2 regions of the Isoptericola sp. NPDC055063 genome follow, and region 1 is predicted to be linked to the other one. Evidence: riboswitches for the same ligand, from Rfam matches in the RefSeq annotation. Region 1 holds a riboswitch; the other holds the start of a gene.

Region 1 (5,442 bases):
CGGCGACGACGGCCACGCGCAGGTCGGAGCAGTCGACGGGCGCGACGGCGGGGGCGCCGGCGCCGCTCATCGGGTGGCCCCGGCGGCGAGCGGGACGGTGGTCGGGGTGCGGTGCATCGGGGTTCCTCCGGTGGCGGGCGTGATGTCGGGACGGGGCTCGGTCAGGTGGGGCAGGTCGTGGCCCATGCGGTCGCGCTTGGTGCGCAGGTAGCCGAGGGTGCGGGGATGGGCGGGCAGCGCGAGCGGGACGCGCTCGACGACGTCCGCTCCCCCGGCGACGAGACCGTCCACCTTGGCGGGGTTGTTGGTGAGCAGCCGGACGCGCGGCGCGCCGAGGTCGCGCAGGACGTGCGCCGCGGCGGTGTAGTCGCGGGCGTCGGCGGGCAGCCCCTGGTCGAGGTTGGCGTCCACGGTGTCGCGCCCGGCGTCCTGCAGGGCGTAGGCGGCGAGCTTGGCGGCCAGGCCGATCCCCCGTCCCTCGTGCCCGCGCAGGTAGACGACGACGCCGCGACCGGCGGCGACGACCTGGCGCAGCGACTCGTCGAGCTGGGGCCCGCAGTCGCAGCGCAGGCTGCCGAACGCGTCGCCGGTGAGGCACTCGGAGTGCACCCGGACGAGCACGGGTGCGGCGGCGGGGTCGGCGAGGGCGTCGAGCGGCCCGGCCACGAGGGCCACGTGCTCGTCGCCGGTCCGCGTGTCCCGGTAGGCGACGGCGGTGAGCTCGCCGTGCCGGGTGGGCAGGGTGGTGACCGCGACCCGCTCGACGAGCACCTCGGTGGCCCGCCGGTAGGCGACGAGGTCGGCCACGCTGATGAGCGTGAGCCCGTGCTCGGCGGCGAACTCGGTCAGCGCGGGCAGCCGCATCATCGTGCCGTCGTCGTGCACCAGCTCGGCGAGCACGCCGGCCTCCCCGCGCCCGGCGAGGCGCGCGAGGTCGACGGCGGCCTCGGTGTGCCCGCGCCGCTCCAGCACGCCGCCGGGGCGGGCGCGCAGGGGCAGCACGTGGCCGGGCCGGGTGAGGTCGGCGGGCGCGGTCTCCGGGTCGGCGAGCAGGCGCGCGGTGCGGGCCCGGTCGGCGCCGGAGATGCCGGTCGTGACGCCGGCGGCGGCGTCCACGGTCACGGTGTACGCGGTGCGGAAGGCGTCCTGGTTGGCCTCCACCATGAGGGGCAGCCCGAGCCGGTCGAGCGTGTCCCCGGCGACGCCCACGCACACGAGACCGCTGGTGTGCCGCACCAGGAAGCCCATGAGCTCGGGGGTCGCGGCCTCGGCGGCGAGGATGAGGTCGCCCTCGTTCTCGCGATCGGCGTCGTCGGCGACGACGACGGGTCGCCCGGCGGTGACGTCGGCGATCGCCCGCGCGACCCGGTCGACGGCGGCGCTCACAGCGCCGCTCCCGCCGTCGTCAGCCCGTGAGCGAGGTGCTTCTCCACGTACTTGCTCAGGACGTCGACCTCGAGGTTGACCTGCTCCCCGACACCACGGGAACCGAGGGTGGTGCGGGCCCGCGTCTCGGGGATGAGGCTCACGGTGAAGGACGCGTCGCCGGCGGCCACGACGGTGAGGCTCACGCCGTCGACGGCGATCGAGCCCTGCGCCACGACGTACCGGGCCAGGTCGGCCGGCAGCGCTACCTCGACGACCTCCCACTGCGTGCCCGGCGTCCGGGCCAGGACGGTGCCGACACCGTCGACGTGCCCCTGCACGACGTGCCCGCCGAACCGCCCGTCCGCCGCGAGCGCCCGCTCGAGGTTGACGCGGTCGCCCGGGGCGCGGCGCCCGAGGCTCGTGCGGCGCAGGGTCTCCGCCATGAGGTCGGCGGTCCAGGTGGTGCGGCCGTCGTGCGCGCCGGTCCCCGCGACGGTCAGGCAGCAGCCGTCGACGGCGATCGAGTCGCCCAGGCGGACGCCCTCGAGCACCCTCTCGGCCGCGACGGTGAGTCGGGCCCCGTCGGCGTGCTCGCGCACGGCGACGACGGTGCCGAGCTCCTCCACGATGCCGGTGAACATGGCTCAGCGCTCCTTCCGCGGCCGCATGACGAGCCGCACGGTGGGGGTGTCGGTGGGGTCGGCCGGGTCCTGGGGCAGGACGGCCACGTCGAGCAGGTCGAGGCAGGCGGCGTCCGCGATGGTGCCGATCCCGAGGTCGGCGACGGCGGGGGCGCCGACGCCGAGCAGCACGGGCGCGACGTACGCGACGACGTCGTCGACGAGACCGGCGCGCCAGAAGGCGGCGGCGAGGGCGGGGCCGCCCTCGAGCAGCACGTGCCGGTGCTCGCGGTACCAGAGCAGGTCCAGCACCTCGTGCGGGTCGTGGGTGCGCAGGTGCATCACGGGCTCCCCCGCGGCCGCGGCACGGGCCAGCCGGGAGGTGGACGGCAGCTCGCGCAGCCCGACGACGACCCGCTCGGGCTGCGGGCCGGGCACGTGCCGCACGGTGAGGTCGGGGTCGTCGGCCAGCGCGGTGCCGGTGCCGACGACGACGGCGTCCGCGGCCGCGCGCAGGCGGTGCACGTCGTGGCGGGCCGCACGGCCGGAGATCCAGCGGGACGTGCCGTCGGCGGCGGCGGCCCGCCCGTCCAGGGTGCTCGCGACCTTCCAGGTCACGACGGGGCGGCCGAGCTCGAGCGCGCGGGTCCACGTGGCGTTGAGCGCGCGGGCCTCGTCGGCCAGGACACCCCCGACGACGTCGACGCCCGCGGAGCGCAGCCGGGCCGCGCCGCCCGCGGCGGCCGGGTTGGGGTCGTGCGCGCCGTGCACGACGCGGGCGACGCCCGCGTCCAGCAGCGCGTCCACGCAGGGACCGGTGCGGCCGTGGTGGTTGCAGGGCTCGAGGGTGACGACGGCGGTCGCACCGCGTGCGGCGGCGGGCCCCAGGCGCTCGGCGGCGGCGCGCAGGGCCTCGACCTCGGCGTGCGGCGTGCCCGCGCCATGGTGGTAGCCCTCGGCGATCGTCGTGCCGTCGGCGGCCAGGAGCACGCACCCCACGCGGGGGTTGGGCCCGGCGGCGGGGATCTGCGCGGCGAGCTCCAGCGCCCGGCGCATCGCGGCGCGCTCCGCCTCGGTGACGTCACCCGGCTGCGCCTGCTCCATCTGTCCTGCCCCTGTCGTCCGGTCGCGGACCCCGGGGTGCAGGAAGGCGGGGTCGGACGTGCTCGCGCCGGCCGGTCGCGCACCGCCACGACGAGTGGCAGGGGGCCCACAACGGGGCCCGGGGACGGACCGGACGGGGAGCCGTCGCGTGCGCTTCCCATCCGGACTTTGACCGTCGGTCCAGGAGTTCCACCTGGTCAACCGGTCACAGGCTGTGACCGGGTCGCGGACTTTCACCGCCGGCTCGGAATTTCACCGACCCCAGAGCACGCGAGCAATTCGCTCGTCATCGACGACCGTGCCACGCCCCGCGCCGCCCTGGCAAGCCCGGGTGGCGCATCTCACGACCGGCGCTCAGGCGGCGGGCGGCCGCGCCGTCCGCCGCTCGTCGTCCCGCCCGAGGGCGACGCCGAGGGCGACCAGGACCACCAGGTCCACGACGAGCCCGGCGACCGCCGCCCACTGCACGGCGCGGAACGCCAGGAGCTGCGTGACGAGCAGACTGACGAGGACGCCGCGGCGCACCCAGACCGCCCCGGCGCGGTGGTCGCGGGGGCCCACCAGCGTCCCCCGGACGACGCACGCGACGGTCGCGGCGACGGCCCCGAGGATGCCCGCGCCGACCCACGACGGCGCGTCGACCCCGCCGACCAGCACGCGCAGCCCCACCACCGACGAGGCGGTCGCGGTGCCCAGGACGGCGACCGTCACGGCCACGGCCGCCCACCGGTGCTCCATCGCGTCGGCGAACCACGCGGACGCGCGCCGCACGAGGGCGCGCACCGGGTCCGGGACGGCCACGTCGTCCGCCGGCACGGCCTCCACCAGCGCCGCGACCTCGTCGGCGGCCGGCTCCCCGCGGCCGCGCGCCACGAGGCCCCGGGCCTCCTCGCGCTCGGCGTCGGTGAACCCGCCCGCGACCCCGGCGACGGCGCGGTCGGTCGCCACCGCGAGGTACTCCGCGGGGTGATGGGCGCGCCGCCCGTGCAGCGCCTCGACGAGGAGCACCAGCACCACGACGACCGCGTAGATGAGGGCCGCCGTCGGCGCGTAGAAATAGTCGTTGTCGGAGGTGACGAACTTGCCGATCTCGTCCACGAACAGCCCGAAGCCGACCCCGCCGAGCACCGCGCCCACCGCACGCAGGGCCGGGCCCACCCACGAGAGCAGCACCACGACCGCGAGCGCCATGCCGAGCCCGCCCCACAGGACGTGCGCGACGTGGAGCCCGCCGCCGCCCACCTGCGGGTAGCCCGAGGCGGCGAGCAGGAACCGGGTCACCAGCACGGTCGCCACGGTGACGACGAGGAAGGTCACCAGGTGCCGCACTGCGGAGGTGTCGCGTGCCGCGCCGAGGCGCAGCAGGCGACCCCGGCGGCCGAGCGGTGCAGAACTCATCGCAGCCTCATCGCTGGCTCGTCGGCGGCGTCAGCGGCGCCGCTTCTCCCGCACCCGCACGCTGATCTCGATGGGCGAACCCTCGAAGCCGAACGTCTCGCGCAGGCGACGCTCGATGAACCGGCGGTACCCGGCCTCGAGGAACCCGGTCGCGAAGATGACGAATCGCGGCGGGCGCGTCGACGCCTGTGTGCCGAACAGGATGCGCGGCTGGCGGCCACCGCGCAGCGGGTGCGGGTGGGCGGCGACGAGCTCGCCGAGGAAGGCGTTGAGGCGGCCGGTGGGGATGCGGGTGTCCCAGGACTCCAGCGACGTCTCGAGCGCGCGCGTGAGCCGGTCGGTGTGCCAGCCGGTGCGGGCGGAGACGTTGACGCGCGGCGCCCACTGCACCTGCACCAGGTCCTTGTCGATCTCGCGCTCGAGGTACGGGCGACGGTCGTCGTCCATGAGGTCCCACTTGTTGTACGCGATGACGAGCGCGCGGCCGGCGTCGACGGCCTGCGAGATGACGCGCGTGTCCTGCTCCGTCATCGGCTGCGAGGCGTCGACGAGCACGACGGCGACCTCCGCCTTCTCGATCGCGGCCTGCGTGCGCAGGGAGGCGTAGAAGTCCGCGCCGCGCGTCTGGTGCACACGGCGGCGGATGCCGGCGGTGTCGACGAACCAGTACGGCACGCCCTTGATCTCGACGAGCTCGTCGACGGGGTCGCGGGTGGTGCCGGCGGTCTCGTCGACGACGACGCGCTCGGCGCCGGCGATCTTGTTCAGGAGCGACGACTTGCCGACGTTCGGGCGCCCGACCAGCGCCACGCGGCGCGGGCCGGCCGGCCGCAGCTCGCCGTGCTCGGAGACCTCGGGCAGCACCTTCATGGCGGCGTCGAGCAGGTCGCCGGTGCCGCGCCCGTGCAGCGCGGAGACGGGGTGCGGCTCGCCCAGCCCGAGCGACCACAGG
Region 2 (5,442 bases), on a different contig from region 1:
CCACGGGCTCGGGTGGGCGCCGGACCTCCCCGAACCTCGGGTCCATGGGGACGTCGGCGACGCCGAGCGCGAGGGCCAGCGTCTCGACCGCCTTGCGCTCGTCGCTCGCGACGGCGGGCGTGCCGGTCGGCAGGCAGACGGCACGGGCCGCCGCGCGGCCGGCGGGGGAGAGCGGCCAGGCGCCCGGTGGCGCGGAGCCGGAGACGGCGGGCGCCGCGTGCCGGACGACGGTGACGCGGACCGTGGCCCGTGCCGTGGCCCGTGCTGTGGCCCGTGCCGCGACCTGCTCCACGGCGTCAGGTCGTCGTGGCGGTCATGGCAGGGATCATGACCGCGACCATCACGGCCGCCTGGACCTCGTCCACGGCCTTCTTCACCGCGGCGCTCGCCCAGCTCCGCGAGGCGAGCTCCTTCGCGCGCGCCTCCGCCCGTCGCCGGTCCTGGGGCGGGACGAGCCCGCGGACCAGCGGGGAGCCGTTCGCCATCGCGAGCAGCGCTGCGGTCCGGGCGTCGGGGTCGCGGCCGCCGAGCAGCACGTCGCGGCACGTCGCGCGCAGCTGCGTCTCGTGGGTGGCGTCGGCGGCGGGCCAGGACGTCGTCGGGAAGACCCAGAAGACCGTCTCGTCCTCGCGCCGCAGCACCCCGCGCTCCGCGAGCCCGGTCAGCAGCTGCGTGCGCAGCCCCTTGGCCAGCGGCGCGACGAGGCTCTTCGGCGTGCGGGGCCGGGTCTGCGCGAAGGCCAGGGCGTGGTCGAGCGCCGGGTGCCCCGTGGGGGACGCGTCGAGCACGGTGACCCGGCCTGCCCCCACCCGCCGGCCGGCGGCGTCCGCGCCCGCGGTCGTGGTGACCTCGACCCGGCCGTCCAGGGCGAGCTCGACGAGCAGGGCGCCGGCCAGTCGGTAGTCCAGCTGCAGGCGGTCGAGCCGCGGTCGGCCCGAGGCGTCGTCGTACGCGAGCAGCAGCAGGTCCTCCGCGATGATCACCCGTCGATCCTCGCGGACCGGGGCGCGGAGAGTCCAGGGTGCGGGGTGCAGAGCGCGAGAGTGGCGCGGGGATCGACGATCCGTCGGCACTCGTGACCACCGGACGCCGGGCGCCGGGCGCGGTCCCTAGTCCGTGTCCTTGCCCGCGGGCAGGTTCGCTCTGAGCGAACAGGCAGAGGGCGCCCGACGGCGGCGCACCGCGCGGACGCTGCGGGCTGCCTGTGGACGGCGGCGGCGCGGCACGAGCCCTTCATTCTTCGAACATGCGTTCGATAGCGTCGTCCGTGCCGGGCGAACGACCCGGCACGTGGCGGACGGAGGGGAGGGGGACCGATGATCGACGTGCTGGATCGTGCCGACGCGACGCTTCCCGCGCCCAGGTCGGGCGCCGACGACGTCACGTCGGCCCTGGTGCTCGTCGCGGCGGGCGTGGACCGCCTCGCGGCGGCGGTACTGGAGGGCGGGCTCGGCGAGCTCGACGGTCGCTCGGCCGCGGACGTCTCCCGGACGCTGCGCGCGCTCGGGCAGCGCCTCGACGCCGCACGCCTGCGCGTCCTGCCCGTGGTGGAGGGCGAGGGGTGGTGGGCGGTCGACGGCGCGCGCTCCTTCGCCCATTGGCTCGCCCTCGCCGAGGGGGTGTCCCCGGCCACCGCCCACCGGGACGTGCGGACGACACGCACCCTGCGCGACGTGCTCCCCGCGACGGCGTCGGCGGCCCTGGCCGGGGAGATCGGCGCCGACCACGTGCGCGCGATGGTCGACGTCGCGCCCACGTCCGAGGCACGACGCGCAGCGCTTGCGGCCGCCGTCGTCCAGCCGTCGCCGGAGGCTGATGCCCCGGAGGAGCCAGGGCCGGTGCCGGGCGTCCCGGCCGGCCCCACGGGGGAGGAGCTGCTCGTCTCGCTCGCCGATCGCCGGTCGGCGGGGCAGTTCCGCCGTCTCGTGAAGCGGTTCGCGCACGTCGCGGACCCGGAGTCGGACGAGCGCGGGTACGCCCGGGCGCGGGAGAAGGAGTTCCTGGAGGTCTCGCCCACCTGGGACGGCTACCACGTCGCCGGGTTCCTCACGCTGGAGCACGGCCAGGCGGTGCGCGCGGCGCTCGACGCGGTGGTCGGACGTCCGGCGGCCGACGACCCGCGGACGCCCACCCAGCGGCGCGGGCAGGGCCTCGCGGACCTCGCGCGCATCGCCCTCGACAATGCGGCGGTCGGTTCCGGGGCGTCCGTGCGCCCGCACCTCCAGGTCTCGGTGTCGTTCACCGAGCTGCAGGCGCTGGCCCGTGAGGTTCGCGGTGCGGACGGGGCCGACGGTCTCGTCGTGACCCGGGCCGGCGAGGGCGGCGCGACCGCGGGCACGCCCGCCGGGATCGACCCGCGGCGGCTTGCCGGCCCCGAGCAGGACTCGCTCCCGACGTTCCCCGACCATGACGCACCGCTGCCGCCCTCCTTGCTGCGCCGCCTGGCCTGCGACAGCGAGGTGACCCGGGTGGTGTTCGGTGCGGACTCGACGGTGCTGGACGTCGGGCGGTCGCGGCGCACCGTCACGGGGCAGTTGCGGCGCGCCGTGATCGCCCGCGACCGTCACTGCTCGTGGCCGGGCTGTGACGAGCCGCCGCAACGGTGCGAGGTGCACCATGCCGTCACGCACTGGGTGGACGGCGGGCGGACCTCCGTCGAGAACGCGGCCCTGCTGTGCTGGCACCACCACGATGTCGTCGACTCTCGGGGCATCACCATGCGATGGGACGCGGAGCCCGCACCAGGTGGGCGTGCGGGCACCCCGGAGGCCGGATGGGTGTTTCGCGACCGGCATGGCCGGCCGATCGTCGCCTGCCCGCGGGGGGCGACGTGACCGGCGTGCCGGGCCGCGCGCCCCGGGGCTCAGGCCGCGATCGTCGAGTCCGCGCCGGCCTTCTCGCGACGGTTCACGCGCCACCAGACGAAGAAGCCCGTCAGCGTGAACGCGCCGTAGAACACGTACATCAGGGCGGTCGCGTAGTACTGCGCCGACCAGAGCAGCGGCACGCCCACGAGGTCCACCGCCACCCAGACCAGCCAGAACTCGACCCAGCCCTTGGCCATGCCGTACGTGGCGATCAGGGATCCCATGAAGATCCAGGCGTCCGACCACACCGGCTCGTACGAGCCGAGCGCGCGGAACAGCGGGGTGAGCAGGAGGGTGCCGCCCACCATCACGACCACGATCCCGACGCGCTCCCGCCAGGACGCCCAGTGGGGGTGCACCGCGGTGCCGCCGTCGGCGGGGATCCGACCGTCCGCGCGGACGTCGAGTGCCGCGCGCTGGGTCCGTCGCCACTGCACCCAGCCGTAGACCGACACGATCAGGAACATCACCTGGCGGCCCGCCTGGCCGAGCATGTCCGCACGGCTGGAGTCGCCGAACCACGAGCCCATGAACACCGTGAACAGGAGCAGGTTCCCGACGATGCCGACGGGCCAGGCCCACACCTTGCGGCGCATGCCGCCCAGCGCGGACGCCAGGCCGAAGCCGTTGCCGACGATCTCGCGCCACGACATGTGCTGGTCGCCGATGGTCAGCGTGGCGTTGAAGAACGCGTCGATCGCGTCCATCGTTCACTCTCCCGGTCCGAGGGTGCGGCGTCCGGGGTGAGGGCTGACGGCCGCCGAGGCCGGGCCCGGGGCCCGCCGTCGACGACACGACGCCCGGCGGCACCCACCCGTGACCGGGCGCGTGCCGCACGTGCTTCCTCCCATCCGGACTTTGACCGTCGGCCCTGGAATCTCACCAGGTCAGCCGGCCCCACCTGCGTAGAGCAGAGGAGGCCGGGTCGCGGGCTGTCACCGCCGGCTCGGAATTTCACCGACCCCGGAGCACGTACGTGCGTGTTGTCTACCGCCGGAGGTCCCGGCGGCGTCCTGCACAACGCAGGATGCCACAGGCGCATTCCAGCGTGCGGTCAGAGGCGCGCGGTCACAAGAGGGCGTCGCGGACGGCGCGGGCCACGTCGTCCGGCCCCGCACCCGGCTCCAACACGGTGACGACGACACGTCGGCCGTCGGTGCCCGTGGTCGTCGTACGGCCACGGTCGGCATGGTCGGCACGGTCGGCACGGTCGACACCCGTTCCGGCAGCGTCGGCGCCGTCGCCGTCGGGGGCGTCGCGGTCGGCACGACCTGCTCGGGCGCCGTTGTCGTCGGTCACCGGGACCTCGGTCGCGGCAGCGAGCTGGTCGTCGGTGTGCGGGAAGGGGGCGATCGCAGCGCGTCGGAGGTCGGCGAAGGCCTCCTCCAGCTCGGGGCGCAGGTCCAGGTGAGGGTTGCGCAGCCAGCGCCGCAGGATGGCGTTGTGCACCGCGACGACGGACGCGGCGAACGCGATCGACATCGTCGTGGTGGAACGGTCCGGGGGGAGGGTGTCGCGCAGGTACGCGGTGAAGGCGCGCTCGTAGCGGTGCGTCGTGACGAGCTCCCGGTCGCGCAGCGCCGGCACCTGCTGCAGCAGCTGGTGGCGGGCGATCGACGTCTCGCGCTGCCCCACGTGGTGGTCGAACACGAGGCGGGCGGCCCGGCAGACCTCGAGGTACGGATCGGTCGTGGGGTCCCACGCACGCTCGGGCGCACGCCCGGACTCCTCGCTGGCGCGGGCCTCGGGCCGGGTCTCGGCGAGCATCACCACGACTTCCTCGAGGAGCAGCTCGTGGTCGGCGAAGACCACGTCCTCCTTGGAGCGGAAGCGGCGGAAGAAGGTGGCACGGCTGACGCGGGCCGCGTCGGCGATCTCCTCGACGGTGGTCTGCTCGTAGCCCTGCCGGGAGAAGAGGTCGATCGCGGCGTCGACGGCCTGGGCGTGGGTGTGCGTCCGGACGGCGGTCATGCCACGGAGGTTACTCCGGCCGAGGGCCCGCACCTGCTGGCGTCCGCCCGGCGGGGACCCTGTGTGGGGCGCCTGATCGGTCGGGCTCAGCGGCGTCGCGCGTCGGGTCCGGGCCCGGGCTCGTCACGCTCCGGTGCCCCGCGCCGCGGCTCGTCGAACCCGGCGTCCGCGGGGCGGCGCGTGCGCTGCAGGTAGCGGATCTCGCGGACGGCTACGGCGGCGGCGATGATGAACGGGATCCAGGCCCACATCCGCCCGCGGAGCACGATCGAGAGCATGGCGACGGCGACGGCGCACGCGCCGAAGACCGTCCAGACGCTCGACCACCGCACCCTGCGCACGGGGTGAGGCTACCGCGCCGCCCTCGCCGCCTGGGTAGGGTGGCGGGCGTGACTTCCGGGACCACCACCGCGCCTGAGACCACGCCCACCTCCTCGACCGCGCCGGTCGTCGACGTCTACGTCGACCCGCTGTGTCCCTTCGCGTGGATCACCTCCCGGTGGGCGCTCGAGGTCGCGGAGCACCGCGACGTGCGCCTCACGTTCCGGCTCATGAGCCTGTACCTGCTCAACGCGGGCCGGGACCTGCCGGCGGACTACCGAGC

What was found. Region 1 has a riboswitch for FMN ahead of ribD (bifunctional diaminohydroxyphosphoribosylaminopyrimidine deaminase/5-amino-6-(5-phosphoribosylamino)uracil reductase RibD). Riboswitches for the same ligand answer to the same signal wherever they lie in the genome.
Region 2: another riboswitch for FMN. It lies ahead of ACWF41_RS16035 (nicotinamide mononucleotide transporter family protein); the one in region 1 lies ahead of ribD (bifunctional diaminohydroxyphosphoribosylaminopyrimidine deaminase/5-amino-6-(5-phosphoribosylamino)uracil reductase RibD).

The regions. Positions count from the first base shown of each region.
Region 1 covers NZ_JBSGUW010000005.1:60,681-66,122, forward strand. The annotation lists gene ribH (6,7-dimethyl-8-ribityllumazine synthase) at 1-70, opposite strand, end outside; gene ACWF41_RS07600 (bifunctional 3,4-dihydroxy-2-butanone-4-phosphate synthase/GTP cyclohydrolase II) at 67-1,386, opposite strand; gene ACWF41_RS07605 (riboflavin synthase) at 1,383-2,009, opposite strand; gene ribD (bifunctional diaminohydroxyphosphoribosylaminopyrimidine deaminase/5-amino-6-(5-phosphoribosylamino)uracil reductase RibD) at 2,013-3,092, opposite strand; FMN riboswitch at 3,237-3,366, opposite strand; gene ACWF41_RS07615 (hypothetical protein) at 3,447-4,490, opposite strand; gene der (ribosome biogenesis GTPase Der) at 4,521-5,442, opposite strand, start outside.
Region 2 covers NZ_JBSGUW010000013.1:29,321-34,762, reverse strand. The annotation lists gene ACWF41_RS16050 (histidine phosphatase family protein) at 1-292, opposite strand, end outside; gene ACWF41_RS16045 (GOLPH3/VPS74 family protein) at 297-983, opposite strand; gene ACWF41_RS16040 (HNH endonuclease signature motif containing protein) at 1,317-2,834, shown strand; gene ACWF41_RS16035 (nicotinamide mononucleotide transporter family protein) at 2,864-3,574, opposite strand; FMN riboswitch at 3,702-3,842, opposite strand; gene ACWF41_RS16030 (TetR/AcrR family transcriptional regulator) at 3,936-4,838, opposite strand; gene ACWF41_RS16025 (hypothetical protein) at 4,925-5,179, opposite strand; gene ACWF41_RS16020 (mycothiol-dependent nitroreductase Rv2466c family protein) at 5,228-5,442, shown strand, end outside.